DNA from 3 places in the Streptomyces sp. 11x1 genome. Region 3 is predicted to be linked to each of the others. Evidence: riboswitches for the same ligand, from Rfam matches in the RefSeq annotation. Region 3 holds a riboswitch; each other region holds the start of a gene.

Region 1 (5,357 bases), 9.2 Mb from region 3:
CCCGTCCGGCACCGGGGCGGTCCGGCCGCACACGGACAGGAGACGGCGGAGGGGTCGGCGGAGGGGACGGTGGATGTCCGGCGGTCATGGGCCGTCCTCAGTCGTGCGGGGCCTGGCCGCTGACCCGGTGGTCGGCGTGGCTGAGCGCCTCCACGACCAGGCGCTTGAGGTGCCCGTCGGCGAGGCTGTAGTAGATGTGACGGCCTTCGCGGCGGGTGTCCACGAGCCCGGCCAGCCGCAGCTTCGCCAGATGCTGGCTGACGGCCGTGCGGGACGCCTCGCAGCGGTCGGCCAGTGAGCCGACGTCCGACTCGCCCTGCGCGAGCAGCCACAGCAGATGCAGCCGGGTGACGTCGGAGAGCATCGCGAACACTCCGGTCGCCTCGGTGAGCCGTGCGCTGTCGGGGGCGCGCAGATGCGCACCGGACGCAGGTGACACGGCATGGCGTTCAGGCATGCGCCCAGCCTAGGCGCTCCGCTCGGGGTGCGGGGGGGGGGTCGGCCATTGGGTGCGGGTTCGTGGGGGCTGGTCGCGCGGTTCCCCGCGCCGCTGCGGGGCGCTCCCCTCCCGCCATCATGTGCATAGGTGCGCACATGATGGTTATCATCTGGTCATGCTTGCCGTACTGCGTCATCGTGTCTATCGGCGGCTCTTCGCCGCCCAGATCGTGGCCCTGGTGGGGACCGGGCTCGCGACCGTGGCGCTCGGGCTGTTGGCGTACGACCTCGCGGGCGCCCGCGCCGGTTCCGTCCTCGGTACGGCACTCGCGATCAAGATGGTGGCGTACGTGGTCATCGCCCCCATCGCGGGCGCGGTCGCCGACCGGCTGCCGCGCCGGGCCCTGATGGTGACGGCGGACCTGGTGCGCGCGGGGATCGCCCTGTCACTGCCGTTCGTCGGCGAGGTCTGGCAGGTGTACGTCCTGGTGTTCCTCCTGCAGTCCGCGTCGGCCGTGTTCACGCCCACCTTCCAGGCCGTCATCCCCGATGTGCTGCCCGAGGAACGCGACTACACCCGGGCCCTGTCGATGTCCCGGCTCGCCTATGACCTGGAGAGCCTCTTCTCCCCCGCGCTCGCAGCCGCGCTGCTGTCCGTGACGACCTACGACGGGCTGTTCACCGGCACGGTCCTCGGGTTCCTCGCCTCGGCCGCGCTGGTCGTCTCCACCGCCCTGCCCGAGCGGGCCGCGGTCACCGCCCCGCGCGCGGGCGGCGTGTACGCCAGGGCCACCGCCGGGACGCGTCTCTTCCTCGGCGTGCCCGAGCTGCGGGCCCTGCTCGTCCTGAACCTCGCGGTCGCGGCGGCCGGGGCGATGGTGACGGTGAACTCCGTCGTCTACGTCCGTGATGTGCTCGACCTGTCCGCGGGCGCCCTGCCGCTGACGCTCGGGGCGTACGGGGCGGGGTCGATGGCCGTGGCGCTGGTACTGCCCCGGGTGCTGGAGAAGGTGCAGGACCGAGCCGTGATGCTGCCGGGCGCGCTGTCGCTGGCCGTGGTCTTCGCCGGGCTCGGGGCCGTCACCGCTGCTCAGGGCGGGAGTTGGCGACTGTCCGCGCTGCTGGCGCTCTGGGCCGCGTTCGGTGCCGCGTGCTCGGCGGTGCTCACTCCGGCGGGGCGTCTCGTCCGCCGCTCGGTGTCGCCCGAGGAGCGTACGGCCGCGTTCGCCGCCCAGTTCTCCCTCTCGCACGGTTGCTGGCTGCTGACGTATCCGCTGGCCGGATGGCTGGGGGCGACGGCCGGGCTGAACTGGGCGGTGCTCGCCCTGGGTTCGCTCGCGCTGGGCGCGGCGCTGACGGCCGTACGGCTGTGGCCGGCGTCGTCGACGTCCCACGTGCACGCCGGGCTCCCCTCCGGTCACCCCCATCTGGTGGGCGCCCGACGCGTCCGTGCCGGGTGGCGGCACAGCCACGGCCATCTCACGGACGGGCTGCACGCGCACTGACGGGCTGCACGTGCCCTAGGTGCGGCGTCAGCCGGTCGTCCACTTCTGCTCGATCCGCGCGCACCGCCAGACCAGCAGGGCGACCGCCCAGGTGACGAAGAAGAGGCCCACGACGACATAGCCGACGGTGTTGAGATCGACGCCGGCGACCCGGTCCCAGAAAATGCCGTGCAGATGGGCCTTCTCCGCGACGAGGCCGAGGAGTTCGACCGTGCCGATGACCAGAGCCACGGCCACGGACAGGCCCGTGACGGTGAGGTTGTAGTAGACCTTGCGGACCGGTTGGGAGAACGCCCAGCCGTAGGCGAAGTTCATGAACGAGCCATCCACGGTGTCGAGGAGCGACATCCCGGCCGCGAACAGGACGGGCAGGCACAGGATCGCGTACCAGGGCAGCCCGGAGGCGGCGCCCGAACCGGCCAGGACCAGCAGCGCGACCTCCGTCGCCGTGTCGAAGCCGAGGCCGAAGAGCAGGCCGATCGGGTACATCTGCCAGGAGCTGGTGAGGGACCTCATCAACCGCCCGAGGAGCCGGTTCATCAGGCCCCGGCTGTGCAGCTTCTCCTCCAGCGCGGCCTCGTCGTAGGCGCCCGAGCGCATCTCGCGGAAGACCTTCCAGATCCCCACCATGATCACCAGGTTGACGACGGCGATGACGTACAGGAACGTCCCCGAGACGGTGGTGCCGATCCAGCCGGTCGTCTCGTGCAGCACGGAGCCGTCGTCGCGGACCGGCCCGGCGAGCGACTTGACGCCGAGGGTGAGCAGGAACGTCAGGGCGAGCACGATCGACGAGTGGCCGAGGGAGAACCAGAAACCGACCGACAGCGGCCGCCGCCCCTCCCCCATCAGTTTGCGGGTGGTGTTGTCGATGGCGGCGATGTGGTCGGCGTCGAAGGCGTGCCGCATGCCCAGGGTGTAGGCGGTGACGCCGATACCGATACCGAAGGTCTTGCTGCCGACGCTGTAGTGCTCGGGAGCGACGATCACCACGAGTGTGAACCAGCCGATGAGGTGCAGCGCGAGGATGAACCCGGCCATTCCGGCCAGGCTCGCCCACTCCCCGCGCGTCAGGAAGCCGCTGATCCGCCGCCAGGAGAGTCCGCCCGTCCCGGCGGTGGCCGAGGGGGCGGTGTCGGTGCCAGGAGCCATGGAGCGTGCGCCTCTTCTTTCGTGGGTATGTGCGGTCGCACCCCCTCAGCCTTGTGCGCCATATTGGTAGCTGCAACTGGCTCGCAGTAAAGCTCGCGTCTGCTTTCGGTCAGGCCGTGGACTCCCGCCGACGTGCGGGGCGTGCGCCGGAGCGTGCGCCCGGGTGTGAGCTGTCGCACGACGCCCGCGCACCCCTCGCCTCCGCTTGTCAGCGTCCTTATCTGGGCACTACTGTCACCACGCCTTGGTGAACGGGAAATCCGGTGTGATGCCGGTGCGGCCCTCGCCACTGTGATCGGGAAGTCCGGCTCCGGTCCTCACGGACAGCCACTGGGTCTTCGGACCCGGGAAGGCGGAGCACGGGCGGTGTCACCCGTAAGCCAGGAGACCGGCCAAGGCGCGTCAACCATCCACGAGGTGCTGGAGAGGGTCTGCTAAGCCATGCACATAGCCGAGGGTTTCCTTCCTCCGGCGCACGCGATCGCCTGGGGCGTCGCGTCCGCGCCGTTCGTCGTCCACGGAGTACGGGCACTCACCCGTGAGGTCAGGGAGCACCCCGAGAGCACACTGCTGCTCGGTGCCTCGGGTGCCTTCACCTTCGTCCTGTCCGCGCTGAAGCTGCCGTCGGTCACCGGGAGTTGTTCCCACCCCACCGGCACCGGTCTCGGCGCCATCCTGTTCCGGCCGCCGATCATGGCGGTCCTCGGCACCATCACCCTGCTCTTCCAGGCCCTGTTGCTCGCCCACGGGGGTCTGACCACGCTCGGCGCCAACGTCTTCTCCATGGCGATCGCCGGCCCCTGGGCGGGGTACGGCGTCTACCGGCTGCTGCGGCGCTTCGGCGTGCCGCTGATGGTGACGGTCTTCTTCGGCGCGTTCGTCGCCGACCTGGTCACCTACTGCGCCACCAGCGTGCAGTTGGCGCTCGCCTTCCCCGACCCGAGCAGCGGCTTCCTGGGCGCGCTCGGCAAGTTCGGCTCCATCTTCGCCGTCACCCAGGTCCCGCTCGCGGTCAGCGAGGGTCTGCTCACCGTGCTGGTGATGCGCCTGCTGGTGCAGTCGAGCAAGGGCGAACTCACCCGGCTCGGCGTGCTCCTGACCGACCGGCGGAGCCGTACCGGTGCCGGGGCGGAGAACGAGAGCGAGGCGGTGGCCCGATGAGCCGGAACACGAAGATCAACGTACTGCTGCTGCTCGTCGTGGCCGCGCTCGCCGTCCTGCCGCTGGCCCTCGGCCTCGGCGACCACAAGGAGCAGCCGTTCACGGGCGCCGACGGCGAGGCGGAGACGGCGATCACCGAGATCGAACCGGACTACGAGCCGTGGTTCTCCCCTCTCTACGAGCCGCCGTCCGGTGAGATCGAGTCGGCGCTCTTCTCCCTCCAGGCCGCCCTCGGCGCGGGCGTCCTCGCCTACTACTTCGGCATCCGCCGGGGCCGGCGCCAGGGCGAGGCCCGGGCGCGGGCGCTGCTGGACGCTGCCGGGCAGACCGACAAGGCTCCGGAGGAGCCGGTGGACGCGACCGTCGCGGCCTCGACCGCGAGCGCGTCCGGCCCGGCGGCGAGCGTTCCGGCCGCCGCGGCCTCGAAGGGCGCGTCGGGGGCGTCCGGCGCCTCGGACCCGACCGGCGACGCAGGCTCGTCCGGTCGCTCCGGGGCCAGCCCGGCCGGGCGGGGCTGATCCGGGTGCTGCCGATCGACGCGGCGGCGCACAGCAGTCGCTGGCGCCGCCGTCATCCCGTGGACAAGGCCGTGCTCGGGCTCGGTCTCACCGCGCTCGCGATCTCCCTGCCGCCCTGGCCGGGCGCGGCCCTGGTCCTGCTGACCTCGCTCGTGGTCCTGCTGGGCCCCGCGGGCGTGCCCGGCCGTCGGCTGTGGCGGGCCTACCGGGTGCCGTTGGGCTTCTGCGTGACCGGCGCGCTGCCGCTGCTCGTGCAGGTGGGCGGGCCGGACGGGTTCGTCACCCCGGCCGCCGGCGGAGCGGTCCGCGCCGGGGAGCTGTTGCTGCGCACCTCGGCCGCCTCCCTGGGCGTGCTCCTGTTCGCCTTCACGACCCCGATGTCGGACCTGCTGCCCCGGCTGGTCCGGGCCGGGGTGCCCGCGCCGGTCGTGGACGTGGCGCTGGTGACGTACCGGATGAGCTTTCTGCTCCTGGACTCGGTGCGCCGGATCCGGGAGGCGCAGGCTGCGCGACTGGGGCACACCACCCGGGCCGCCACCTGGCGTTCCCTCGCCGGGCTCGGCGCCACCGCGTTCGTCCGGGC
Region 2 (5,357 bases), 7.4 Mb from region 3:
GCGGGTGATCGGCGGCCCGCGGGTCATGCGGCACCAGCTGGACCACGTGAAGGCACTGGCCGGACGGCCCCGGATGGGCATCCGGCTGCTGCCGTTCTCGGCCGGGGCACACTTCAGCACCCTCAGCCCGTTCATCCTGCTCGGGTTCCGGGACGACGACGACCTGCTCTACCTGGAGGGCCCCAACGGCGGACTGTCGAACCGCGAGGACCTCGACCTCACGGTCCGCTACCAGGAATGCTTCGCGGACATCAGCGACCACGCGTACGAAGGCGACCGGATGATCGAGTTCCTCGACACGGTCAGGGAGAGCCTGGACAACGACTGAGCACCGGGCCGGGACGCCCGGCGGAATCGGGGGGAGGGCCCATGGCGGTCTTCGGATGGCACGAGTGGTGGAGGCGGCTGACGGCGCGCCGCACCGGTCCCGGCGACGGTGAACCGGACGGCGCCGCCCCGGCCGACCCCCCGGAGGCCGGCGGCCCGGCGCCGCTGGACGACTGCACGCTGAAGGCGTACGCCATGCAGGAGGCGGAGTGGGCCGAGGCCCTCATCCGGGTCGAGAGCGCCCGGGTCGACGGCGAGATAAGGCTCCTGTCCGCCCGCCTGTTGCTGGGCACGTTCTGCGCGAGCGTCCTGCTGCTGAGCATCGCCGTGGCCGGTCGGGTCGTGCCCACGACCGGGTTCGGCGCCGCGGCACCGCTCACCACGGCGATCACCGGAGCGATCGCCGCCGCTCTGCTCACCTCGCTCGCGGCCGGTCTGGGCAAGGTGCTGCGCGCCCGCGCCGACGCGGCGCGGCCTCTCGGCCTCAGCGCTCCTCCGGGCCCCGCAGCCGAGCCCCGACCAGAGCCCGGTCCAGGGCCCTCAGCCGCTCCGTGACCGGGGTGAGCCCCCACCACAGGCCGGCCCCGGTGGCCAGGAGGGCGGTCACCGCCAGCCAGACGACACCCCGCGCCTCCGTCCCCGGCACCAGCAGGGCGGCGAGAGCTCCCACCCCCACGGCGAGGACTCCGGCGACCGTGCTGAAGAGCACCAACGGGGCGGCGGCGGACAACAGTGTCCGCCGATCCCTCGATGCCCGCGCACGCGCCGAGGCGGATCCCTTGGTCCGATCTTCCATCGCGTGTACCTCCCGTCCCCCGAACGGTTCTTCAAGAGCCGTCCGCACCCGGGTCCACAAGCCCCGCCAGAAAACCACACCACGCGGTGTGACGGAAGGAGAGCACAGCGTTCTTCTTCCAGTTCGAGTCACGCACCAGAACCCAGCCCTCCCCGAAGCACGCCTCCACGCACACGGTGGTGTCGCCCGAATAGCTGCTCTTGATCCAACTCCGCGCCGAGGACTCCCTGTCGAGCACCCTGACCTCCACCTCACAAGTCAGCGCGCCGACACGCGTCCACCGCGACGACCCGAGCGCCGTGTCCAGCCGCTGCCGCTCGTCGGCGCTCAGTCTTCGTACTGCCGTTCCCTCAAGTGTTCCCGCCCGACACCGCGGAAATGAGCGCAGAAAGAGCCGATTCGGGCGTCTGGCGATATTTCAGCGATGTGGGGCTGAGCACACCCCTGCGCCGCAGGTCAACAGCAAGTTGACGGGTCTTCCGGGAGCGTGGTGGACTGCCGGGGCCATCTACGACGGCAGGAGAGGAAGCCGGTGCGAGTCCGGCGCGGTCCCGCCACTGTCACCGGGGAAGAACCTCCCGGGAGCCAGGAACTCTCGCCGTCGGTCTCGTCGAACCAGGGCGTGGACACCCTGAGTGAGGACATATCGCCATGCGCGGCTGCCGTCTGAGTCCCCGTACCGGGCCCTCGTCCGATCTCGCGATCGGCTGAACCCGTGCGTGCCGATCGCGTGTTCGCGTACGGCGCCACCGCCGGAATCCTCGGTGACCTGCTGCTCGGCGATCCTCGCCGGGGGCATCCGGTCGCCGCGTTCGGGCGGGCCGCCGGTGCCGTGGAGCGGGTGCTGTGGCGGGACCACCGAGGGTGGGGCGCGCTGCACACCGCCGTGTGCGCGGGTGGCGCCGTGGCGCTCGGGGCCGTCGCCTCGTCCGCCGTGCGGCCCTCGCGTGCCGCCTCCGTCGCGCTGACCGCCGCCGCCACCTGGGCCGTGGTCGGGGGGACTTCGCTCGGACGGGAGGCCCGGGCGATCGGGCGGTCCCTGGAGGCGGGGGACGTCGACGGCGCGCGGGACCGCCTGCCGCATCTGTGCGGACGGGATCCCCAGGCGCTCGACGCGGACGGGATCGCGCGGGCGGTCGTGGAGTCCGTCGCCGAGAACACGTCGGACGCGGTGGTGGGGGCGCTCGTGTGGGGAGCCGTGGCGGGTGTGCCCGGACTGCTGGGGTTCCGGGCCGTCAACACCCTGGATGCCATGGTCGGCCACCGGTCGGAGCGGTACCGGCGGTTCGGATGGGCCTCCGCGCGGCTGGACGACGTGGTGGGGTGGCCGGGAGCACGACTGACGGCGGTGCTGGCCGCGGCCTCCGGCGGGGACGCCCGGGGGGCCGTACGGGCCTGGCGCGCCGACGCGCACAGACATCCGAGCCCCAACGCGGGGCCCGTGGAGGCGTCGTTCGCGGGGGCGCTCGGAGTACGGATGGGGGGCACGTTGTCGTACGGGGGGCGGGTCGAGCATCGACCTGTGCTCAATGGGGAAGGACGCGCCGTCGAAGTGGGCGACATCGAGCGGGCCGTGCGGTTGTCAAGGCGGGTCGGATGGCTGGCTCTGGGGATCGGTGCGGGTGTGTCGCTGCTGCGGTCGAGGAGGCAGGGATGAGTGGCGGGCTGTTGGTCGCCGGGACCACCTCCGACGCCGGGAAGAGCGTGGTCACCGCGGGGATCTGCCGGTGGCTGGTGCGCCGGGGCGTCAAGGTCGCGCCGTTCAAGGCGCAGAACATGTCGCTCAACTCCTTCGTGACGAAGGAGGGAGCCGAGATCGGACGGGCGCAGGCCATGCAGGCCCAGGCCTGCCGGGTGGAGCCCACCGCGCTCATGAACCCCGTGCTGCTCAAGCCCGGTGGCGAGCGCAGCAGTCAGGTGGTGCTGCTGGGGAAGTCCGTGGGCGAGATGAGTGCGCGCGGCTATCACGGAGGGCGGCAACAGCGGCTGCTCGGAACCGTGTTGGACTGCCTCACCGAGCTGCGGGGCACGTATGACGCGGTGATCTGCGAGGGGGCCGGCTCTCCGGCCGAGATCAATCTGCGCCGGACCGACATCGTCAACATGGGAATCGCCCGGAACGCCGGGCTGCCCGTGCTCGTGGTCGGGGACATCGACCGCGGTGGGGTGTTCGCGTCGTTCTTCGGGACCGTCGCGCTGCTCTCCCCCGAGGACCAGGCCCTCGTCGCCGGGTTCCTCGTCAACAAGTTCCGGGGGGACGTCTCCCTGTTGGAGCCGGGGCTCGACATGCTGCGCGGGCTCACCGGGCGGCCGACGTACGGGGTGCTGCCCTTCCGGCACGGGCTCGGCATCGACGAGGAGGACGGGCTGCGGGTCTCGCTGCGGGGGACGGTGCGGGAGTCGAACGTCGCGCCGCCCGTCGGGGAGGACGTGCTGCGGGTCGCCGTGTGCGCGGTGCCGTTGATGTCCAACTTCACCGATGTGGACGCGCTCGCCGCCGAACCCGGTGTGGTCGTGCGGTTCGTGGACCGGGCCGAGGAACTGGCCGACGCCGATCTCGTCGTCGTCCCGGGGACCCGGGGCACGGTCCGGGCGCTGGAGTGGCTGCGGGAACGGGGACTCGCCGAGGCGCTGCTGCGCCGGGCCGCCGAGGGGCGGCCGGTCCTCGGCATCTGCGGGGGCTTCCAGGTCCTCGGGGAGCACATCGAGGACGACGTCGAGAGCCGCCGGGGGCATGTACCGGCGCTCGGGGTGCTTCCCGTCCGGGTGCGGTTCGCCCCGGAGAAGACGCTCACCCGGCCCGTCGGGGAGGCCCTCGGGGAGCGGGTCGAGGGGTACGAGATCCATCACGGGGTCGCCGAGGTGCTGGGCGGCGAGCCGTTCCTGGACGGGTGCCGGGTCGGGCAGATCTGGGGCACGCACTGGCACGGGTCGCTGGAGTCGGACGGGTTCCGGCGGGCCTTCCTGCGCGAGGTGGCCGCCGCCTCGGGGCGCCGGTTCGTACCGGCCCCGGACACCTCGTTCGCCGCGCTGCGCGAGGAGCAGCTCGACCGGCTCGGCGACCTGATCGAGGAGCACGCGGACACGGACGCGCTGTGGCGGCTCATCGAGTCGGGTGCGCCCAGCGGGCTGCCGTTCGTTCCGCCGGGGATGCCGGGATGAGGGCGCCGCCGTCTCCGGCTGTCCCCGCAGGGGCGGGGAGCACACCAGAACGCCGCCCATGCGCGGGCTCATCGCCGGGCCATCCCCGCTCAGGCAGGGAGCACAGCACCAGGTTGACCGCGCACGAGCCGTCGAGCCGCCCGCATCTCACCCATTCACCCGTAGGAGGGCCCACCGCGTGAGCACGCACTTCCCCTTCACCGCCGTCGTCGGGCAGGGCGACCTGCAACTCGCCCTGCTCCTCAATGCGATCAGCCCGCGCATCGGCGGTGTGCTCGTGCGCGGTGAGAAGGGCACCGCCAAGAGCACCGCCGTGCGGGCGCTCGCGGCGCTGCTGCCGGAGGTGGAGGTCGTCGTCGGCTGCCGGTTCTCCTGCGACCCCGTGAAGCCGGACCCGGCCTGTCCGGACGGGCCGCACGAGCCGGCGTTCGAGACCCGGCCCTCCCGCATGGTCGAGCTGCCCGTCGGCGCCTCCGAGGACCGGCTCGTCGGCGCCCTCGACATCGAACGGGCGCTCTCCGAGGGCGTGAAGGCCTTCGAGCCCGGTCTGCTCGCGGACGCGCACCGGGGCATCCTCTACGTCGACGAGGTGAACCTGCTCCACGACCACCTCGTCGACCTGCTGCTCGACGCGGCCGCGATGGGTGCCTCGTACGTGGAGCGCGAGGGCGTCTCCGTACGGCATGCCGCGCGGTTCCTGCTGGTCGGGACGATGAACCCCGAGGAGGGCGAGCTGCGGCCGCAGTTGCTCGACCGGTTCGGGCTGACCGTGGAGGTCGCGGCCTCGCGGGAGCCGGACCAGCGGGTGGAGGTCGTCCGGCGGCGGCTCGCCTACGACGACGATCCGGCCGGTTTCGCGGCCCGTTGGGCGGACGAGGAGGCCGACGTACGGCAACGGATCGTCGCGGCACGGGAGTTGCTGCCGTCGGTGGTGCTGGGCGACGGGGCGCTGCTGCAGATCGCGGCGACCTGCGCGGCCTTCGAGGTGGACGGGATGCGGGCCGACATCGTGATGGCCCGGACGGCGACCGCGCTGGCCGCGTGGGCCGGGCGGACCGAGGTGCTCGCGGAG
Region 3 (5,357 bases):
GCGGGCCGGGCGCCCGTCCAGCTCCCGGCCGTAGGCGTAGCCGCCCCAGACCGTGTAGACCTCGGCGAGGTCGGCGTCGGTGCGCCAGTCCCGGGAGTCGATGAGCTGGAGCAGTCCGGCGCCGTACGTGCCGGGGCGGGAGCCGAAGATCCGGGTGGTGGCCCGGCGTTCGTCCCCGTGGGCCGCCAGGTCGGCCTGGACGTGGGCCCGGACGTGGTTGACCTCGGCCGGCTCGTCGAGCGACGCGGCCAGCCGTACGGCGTCGTCCAGCAGCCCGATGGTGTGCGGGAACGCGTCTCGGAAGAAGCCCGAGATGCGCAGGGTGACATCGACCCGGGGGCGGCCCAACTCCTCGGCCGGGACGGCCTCCAGTCCGGTCACCCGGCGCGAGGCATCGTCCCAGACCGGGCGGACGCCGAGCAGGGCGAGGGCCTCGGCCACGTCGTCGCCGGCCGTGCGCATGGCGCTGGTGCCCCACAGGGAGAGACCGACGGAGGTGGGCCATTCGCCGTTGTCGGCGCGGTAGCGCTCCAGCAGGGAGTCGGCGAGGGCCTGGCCGGTCTCCCACGCGAGGCGGGAGGGGACGGCCTTGGGGTCGACGGAGTAGAAGTTCCGGCCGGTCGGCAGGACGTTGACCAGGCCGCGGAGCGGGGAGCCCGAGGGGCCGGCCGGGACGAAGCCGCCGTTCAGGGCGTGCACGGTGTGGTGGAGTTCGGCGGTGGTGGCCCGCAGCCGCGGGACGACCTCGCGGGCGGCGAACTCCAGGATGGCCGTGACCTGTTCACCGTGCTCGTCCGGTACGGAGTCCGGGTCCCAGCCCAGCTCCTCCATCCGCTCGACCAGGGCGCGGGCCTTCGCCTCCGCCTCGTCGGCGGTGGTGCGGGTCGCGGCGGACTCGTCGAGGCCGAGTGCCTCGCGCAGGCCGGGCAGAGCCTGGGTGCCGCCCCAGATCTGGCGGGCACGCAGGATGGCGAGGACCAGGTTGACGCGGTCGGCACCGCCCGGCGGGGTGCCGAGGACGTGCAGGCCGTCGCGGATCTGGGCGTCCTTGACCTCGCACAGCCAGCCGTCGACGTGCAGCAGGAAGTCGTCGAAGCCGTCGTCCTCGGGGCGGTCGTTCAGGCCCAGGTCGTGGTCGAGCTTGGCGGCCTGGATGAGGGTCCAGATCTGGGCGCGGATCGCGGGGAGCTTCGCCGGGTCCATGGAGGAGATCTGGGCGTACTCGTCGAGGAGTTGCTCCAGGCGCGCGATGTCGCCGTAGGAGTCGGCGCGGGCCATCGGCGGCACGAGGTGGTCGACGAGCGTGGCGTGGACGCGGCGCTTTGCCTGGGTGCCCTCGCCCGGGTCGTTGACCAGGAAGGGGTAGACCAGGGGCAGGTCGCCCAGCGCGGCGTCCGGGCCGCAGGCCGCCGAGAGGCCCGCGTTCTTGCCGGGCAGCCACTCCAGGTTGCCGTGCTTGCCGAGGTGGATCATCGCGTCGGCGCCGAAGCCACCGTCGTCGGCGCGGGCCGCGATCCAGCGGTAGGCGGCGAGGTAGTGGTGCGAGGGCGGGAGGTCCGGGTCGTGGTAGATCGCGATCGGGTTCTCGCCGAAGCCGCGCGGCGGCTGGATGAGGATCAGCAGATTGCCGAAGCGCAGCGCCGCGAGGACGATGTCGCCCTCCGGGTTGGCGCTGCGGTCGACGAACATCTCGCCGGGCGCCGGCCCCCAGTGCTCCTCGACGGCCGTGCGCAGTTCCTGGGGGAGTTCGGCGTACCAGCGGCGGTAGTCGGCGGCCGGGATACGGACCGGGTTGCGGGCCAACTGCTCCTCGGTCAGCCAGTCCTGGTCGTGGCCGCCCGCCTCGATCAGCGCGCGGATCAGCTCGTCGCCGTCGCCGGAGGCCAGGCCCGGCACCTCGGCGTCGGTCCCGAAGTCGTAGCCCTCCTCGCGCAGTCGGCGCAGCAGGGCGACGGCGCTGGCGGGTGTGTCGAGGCCGACCGCGTTGCCGATGCGGGAGTGCTTGGTCGGGTAGGCGGAGAGGACGAGCGCGAGGCGCTTGTCGGCGTTGGCGATGTGGCGCAGGCGCGCGTGGCGTACGGCGATCCCGGCGACGCGGGCGGCGCGCTCGGGGTCGGCGACGTAGGCCGGGAGGCCGTCCTCGTCGATCTCCTTGAAGGAGAACGGGACGGTGATCAGGCGGCCGTCGAACTCGGGGACGGCGATCTGGCTGGCCGCGTCGAGCGGGGAGACGCCCTCGTCGTTCTCCTCCCAGACGGACCGCGAACCGGTCAGGCACAGGGCCTGGAGGATCGGCACGTCGAGGCCGGTCAGGGCGCCCGCGTCCCAGGACTCGTCGTCGCCGCCGGCCGAGGCCTCGGCGGGCTTGGTGCCGCCCGCGGCGAGGACGGTGGTCACGATGGCGTCGGCGGCGCGGAGTTCCTCGATCAGCTCGGGTTCCGGGGCCCGCAGCGACGCCACGTAGAGCGGGAGCGCCCGGGCGCCCTTGTCCTCGATCGCCCCGCACAGGGCGTCCACGAAGGCGGTGTTGCCGCTCATGTGGTGGGCGCGGTAGTAGAGCACGGCGACGGTCGGGCCGTCGGCGGTGGCGCGGGCGGTGCGCTCCAGCGGGCCCCAGGAGGGCGCGGGCGCGGGCGCGTCGAAGCCGTGGCCGGTGAGCAGGACCGTGTCGGAGAGGAAGCGGGCCAACTGCTCCAGGTTGGCGGGGCCGCCGTGCGCGAGATAGGCGTGGGCCTCCGCGGCGATGCCGACGGGGACGGTGGAGGCGGCCATCAGCTGGGCGTCGGGGGCCTGTTCACCGGTGAGGACGACGACCGGGCGACCGTCGGCGAGCAGCAGGTCGAGGCCGTCCTGCCAGGCACGGATGCCACCGAGCAGGCGTACGACGACCAGGTCGGTGCCGTCGAGGAGCGCGGGGAGGTCCTCCAGCGCGAGGCGGGAGGGGTTGGCGAAGCGGTAGGGGACCGGGCCGGCGGCCGCGCGGGCGCTGAGCAGGTCGGTGTCGGAGGTCGACAGGAGCAGGATGCGGGGCTGCGCGGAGCGCTCCCCGGACGATGGCTGCATGCGGCTGCTGGCCTTCCTCGGGGTCCGCGCCCCGGGCGGTGTCGGTTCGAAGTCTCCCCGGCCCGGGCGGACCGAGCGGTACGGGGAAGGGAGTTCCTGACTCGCCCGACCCTCCTGGGACGGGCTCACAGTGGCGGGACCGCGCCGGACTCACACCGGGCTTCCTCCCCTAGGGAATGTGACGGCAGACCCTAGCGCCGTGGGTGGCGTCGATGGATCGGATGATCCACCGATCAGCATAGTAAGGGTCGCCTCAAAAGGGCGGAGGATACGTCCGTTGTGCCGGTGGGTATGCTCGCCGCCATGTCCACGCCTCCCCTGCGTTCATCGTCCCAGGCCACAGCGGTCACACGGGACCGCGGCGACGCCTGCCCGGGGACGCTGCGGCTGCATACGGCGGACGACGGGGCGCTGGCCCGGGTCCGGGTGCCCGGCGGTGTGCTGGGCGTCCGCCAGGCGGAGGCGCTCGCGGAGGCGTCGCGACGGCTCGGCGACGGTGATCTTCACCTCACTTCCCGCGGCAACGTCCAGTTGCGTGGGCTGGCCGACGGCTGCGGGGGCGAGCTGGCCGAGTCGCTGGACGCGGCCGGACTGTTGCCGTCCGCCGGGCACGAACGCGTGCGCAACATCGTCGCCTCGCCCCTGTCCGGTCTCGACGGACGCGGTCTGCGCGACGTACGGCCCTGGCTGTCCGCCCTCGACACCGCGTTGTGCGCGAGCGAGGCGGCGCGGGGGTTGTCGGGCCGGTTCCTGTTCGCGCTCGACGACGGGCGCGGCGATGTGACCGCGCTGGACGCCGATGTGACCGTCCGGGCGGCCGAGGACGGTGGCGCGCTGCTGAGCCTGGGGACGGCCGGGGAGAGCCTGGCGCTTCCCGGCGAGGACGCGGCCCGTGCCGCGCTGACCGCCGCCGAGACTTTCCTGGAGGCGGCGCGGGAGAGCGGGGCCCGGGTCTGGCGTGTGACCGAACTCCCCTTCCAGGACGGGCTGCTCGAGCAGGTCCGGGACCGGCTGACCGCCGTCGGCGTCGACTCCGTGGGCCGGGTGCGAGACGAGAGCGGGACGACGACCGCAGCCGAGGGCGGCCCGGTCCCGGGCACCGTCGGCGACGCCCTCTGCGTGCACGCCCCCCTCGGTCGTCTCACACCTCCCCAGTGGCGGGAGTTGAGCGCCCTCGCGGCCGCGACACCGTCCCGTGAACTGCGGCTGACGCCGTGGCGCGGCGTCGTCGTACCCGTACCGGGCCTGAGCGAGGAGCAGGCGGCCGACGCGCTCGGCCGGCTCTCGGTCACCGGCCTCGTCACCGATCCGGCCTCCCCCTGGCTACGTGTCGGGGCCTGCATCGGACGGCCCGGCTGCGCGAAGTCCCTGGCGGACGTACGGGCGGACGCCACCGAGAGCCTGACGGCGGCAGGACGCGCGGGGCTCCCCCTGTACTGGTCCGGCTGTGAGCGCCGCTGCGGCCACCCCCGAGGCGAACGGATCGACGTGGTGGCGGTGGAGGGCGGCGGCTACGAGCTCTCCCGCACCGTCCCCGGCCGAAGCCCGCGCACCGCCCCCATGGCGGACCCGTCCCGACTCGCCGCCGCCCTGGGGGAGATCACCCCCTAGACCACCGAGAAGCCGCACGACACGGACCCGATGGCGCACACAACCCGCACAACGCGCACGAACCGCACGACCCGCACGAACGACCCCCGTACGCCGACCGAGAGCAGCGAGAAGACCACCGTGACCACCTACGACTACGAGAAGGACGGCCCGGCGATCTACCGCCAGTCCTTCGCCACCATCCGCGCGGAGGCGGACCTCGCGGCCCTGCCCGCCGACGTCAGCCAGGTCGCGGTCCGGATGATCCACGCCTGCGGAATGGTCGACCTCGTACGGGACTTGGCGTACACGCCCGACGTGGTGACCCGCGCCCGTGAGGCCCTGCGTGCCGGGGCGCCCATCTTCACCGACGTGCGGATGGTGGCCAGCGGGGTGACCCGCAAGCGGCTGCCCGCCGACAACGACGTGCTGTGCACGCTCTCCGACCCGGCGGTCCCCGAGCTGGCGGCGAAGCTGGGCACCACGCGCAGCGCCGCCGCGCTGGAGCTGTGGCGGGACCGGCTGGAGGGCTCGGTCGTGGCCGTCGGCAACGCGCCCACCGCGCTGTTCCGGCTGCTGGAGATGATCGACGAGGGCGCGCCCCGGCCCGCCGCCGTCATCGGGGTGCCCGTCGGGTTCGTCGGCGCGGCCGAGTCCAAGGACGCGCTGGCGGAGCATCCCTCGGGCCTGGAGCACCTCGTCGT

The links. A riboswitch is a leader RNA that binds a small molecule or an ion and turns the genes downstream of it on or off. The one in region 3 is predicted to bind cobalamin.
Region 1: linked by a shared signal. The riboswitch ahead of P8T65_RS44815 (energy-coupling factor ABC transporter permease) and the one ahead of cobN (cobaltochelatase subunit CobN) in region 3 are both predicted to bind cobalamin.
Region 2: linked by a shared signal. The riboswitch ahead of P8T65_RS36885 (cobalamin biosynthesis protein) and the one ahead of cobN (cobaltochelatase subunit CobN) in region 3 are both predicted to bind cobalamin.

Annotation. Positions count from the first base shown of each region.
Region 1 covers NZ_CP122458.1:10,178,890-10,184,246, reverse strand. Annotated here, with positions in the region: gene P8T65_RS44835 (endonuclease/exonuclease/phosphatase family protein) at 1-1, opposite strand, end outside; gene P8T65_RS44830 (metalloregulator ArsR/SmtB family transcription factor) at 98-457, opposite strand; gene P8T65_RS44825 (MFS transporter) at 615-1,943, shown strand; gene P8T65_RS44820 (HoxN/HupN/NixA family nickel/cobalt transporter) at 1,971-3,095, opposite strand; cobalamin riboswitch at 3,302-3,507, shown strand; gene P8T65_RS44815 (energy-coupling factor ABC transporter permease) at 3,537-4,256, shown strand; gene P8T65_RS44810 (energy-coupling factor ABC transporter substrate-binding protein) at 4,253-4,774, shown strand; gene cbiQ (cobalt ECF transporter T component CbiQ) at 4,780-5,357, shown strand, end outside.
Region 2 covers NZ_CP122458.1:8,409,841-8,415,197, reverse strand. Annotated here, with positions in the region: gene P8T65_RS36905 (helix-turn-helix transcriptional regulator) at 1-328, shown strand, start outside; gene P8T65_RS36900 (hypothetical protein) at 370-882, shown strand; gene P8T65_RS36895 (hypothetical protein) at 812-1,057, opposite strand; gene P8T65_RS36890 (DUF397 domain-containing protein) at 1,155-1,361, opposite strand; cobalamin riboswitch at 1,606-1,738, shown strand; gene P8T65_RS36885 (cobalamin biosynthesis protein) at 1,839-2,780, shown strand; gene P8T65_RS36880 (cobyric acid synthase) at 2,777-4,285, shown strand; gene P8T65_RS36875 (putative cobaltochelatase) at 4,464-5,357, shown strand, end outside.
Region 3 covers NZ_CP122458.1:1,016,163-1,021,519, forward strand. Annotated here, with positions in the region: gene cobN (cobaltochelatase subunit CobN) at 1-3,063, opposite strand, end outside; cobalamin riboswitch at 3,133-3,274, opposite strand; gene cobG (precorrin-3B synthase) at 3,355-4,674, shown strand; gene P8T65_RS04895 (precorrin-8X methylmutase) at 4,795-5,357, shown strand, end outside.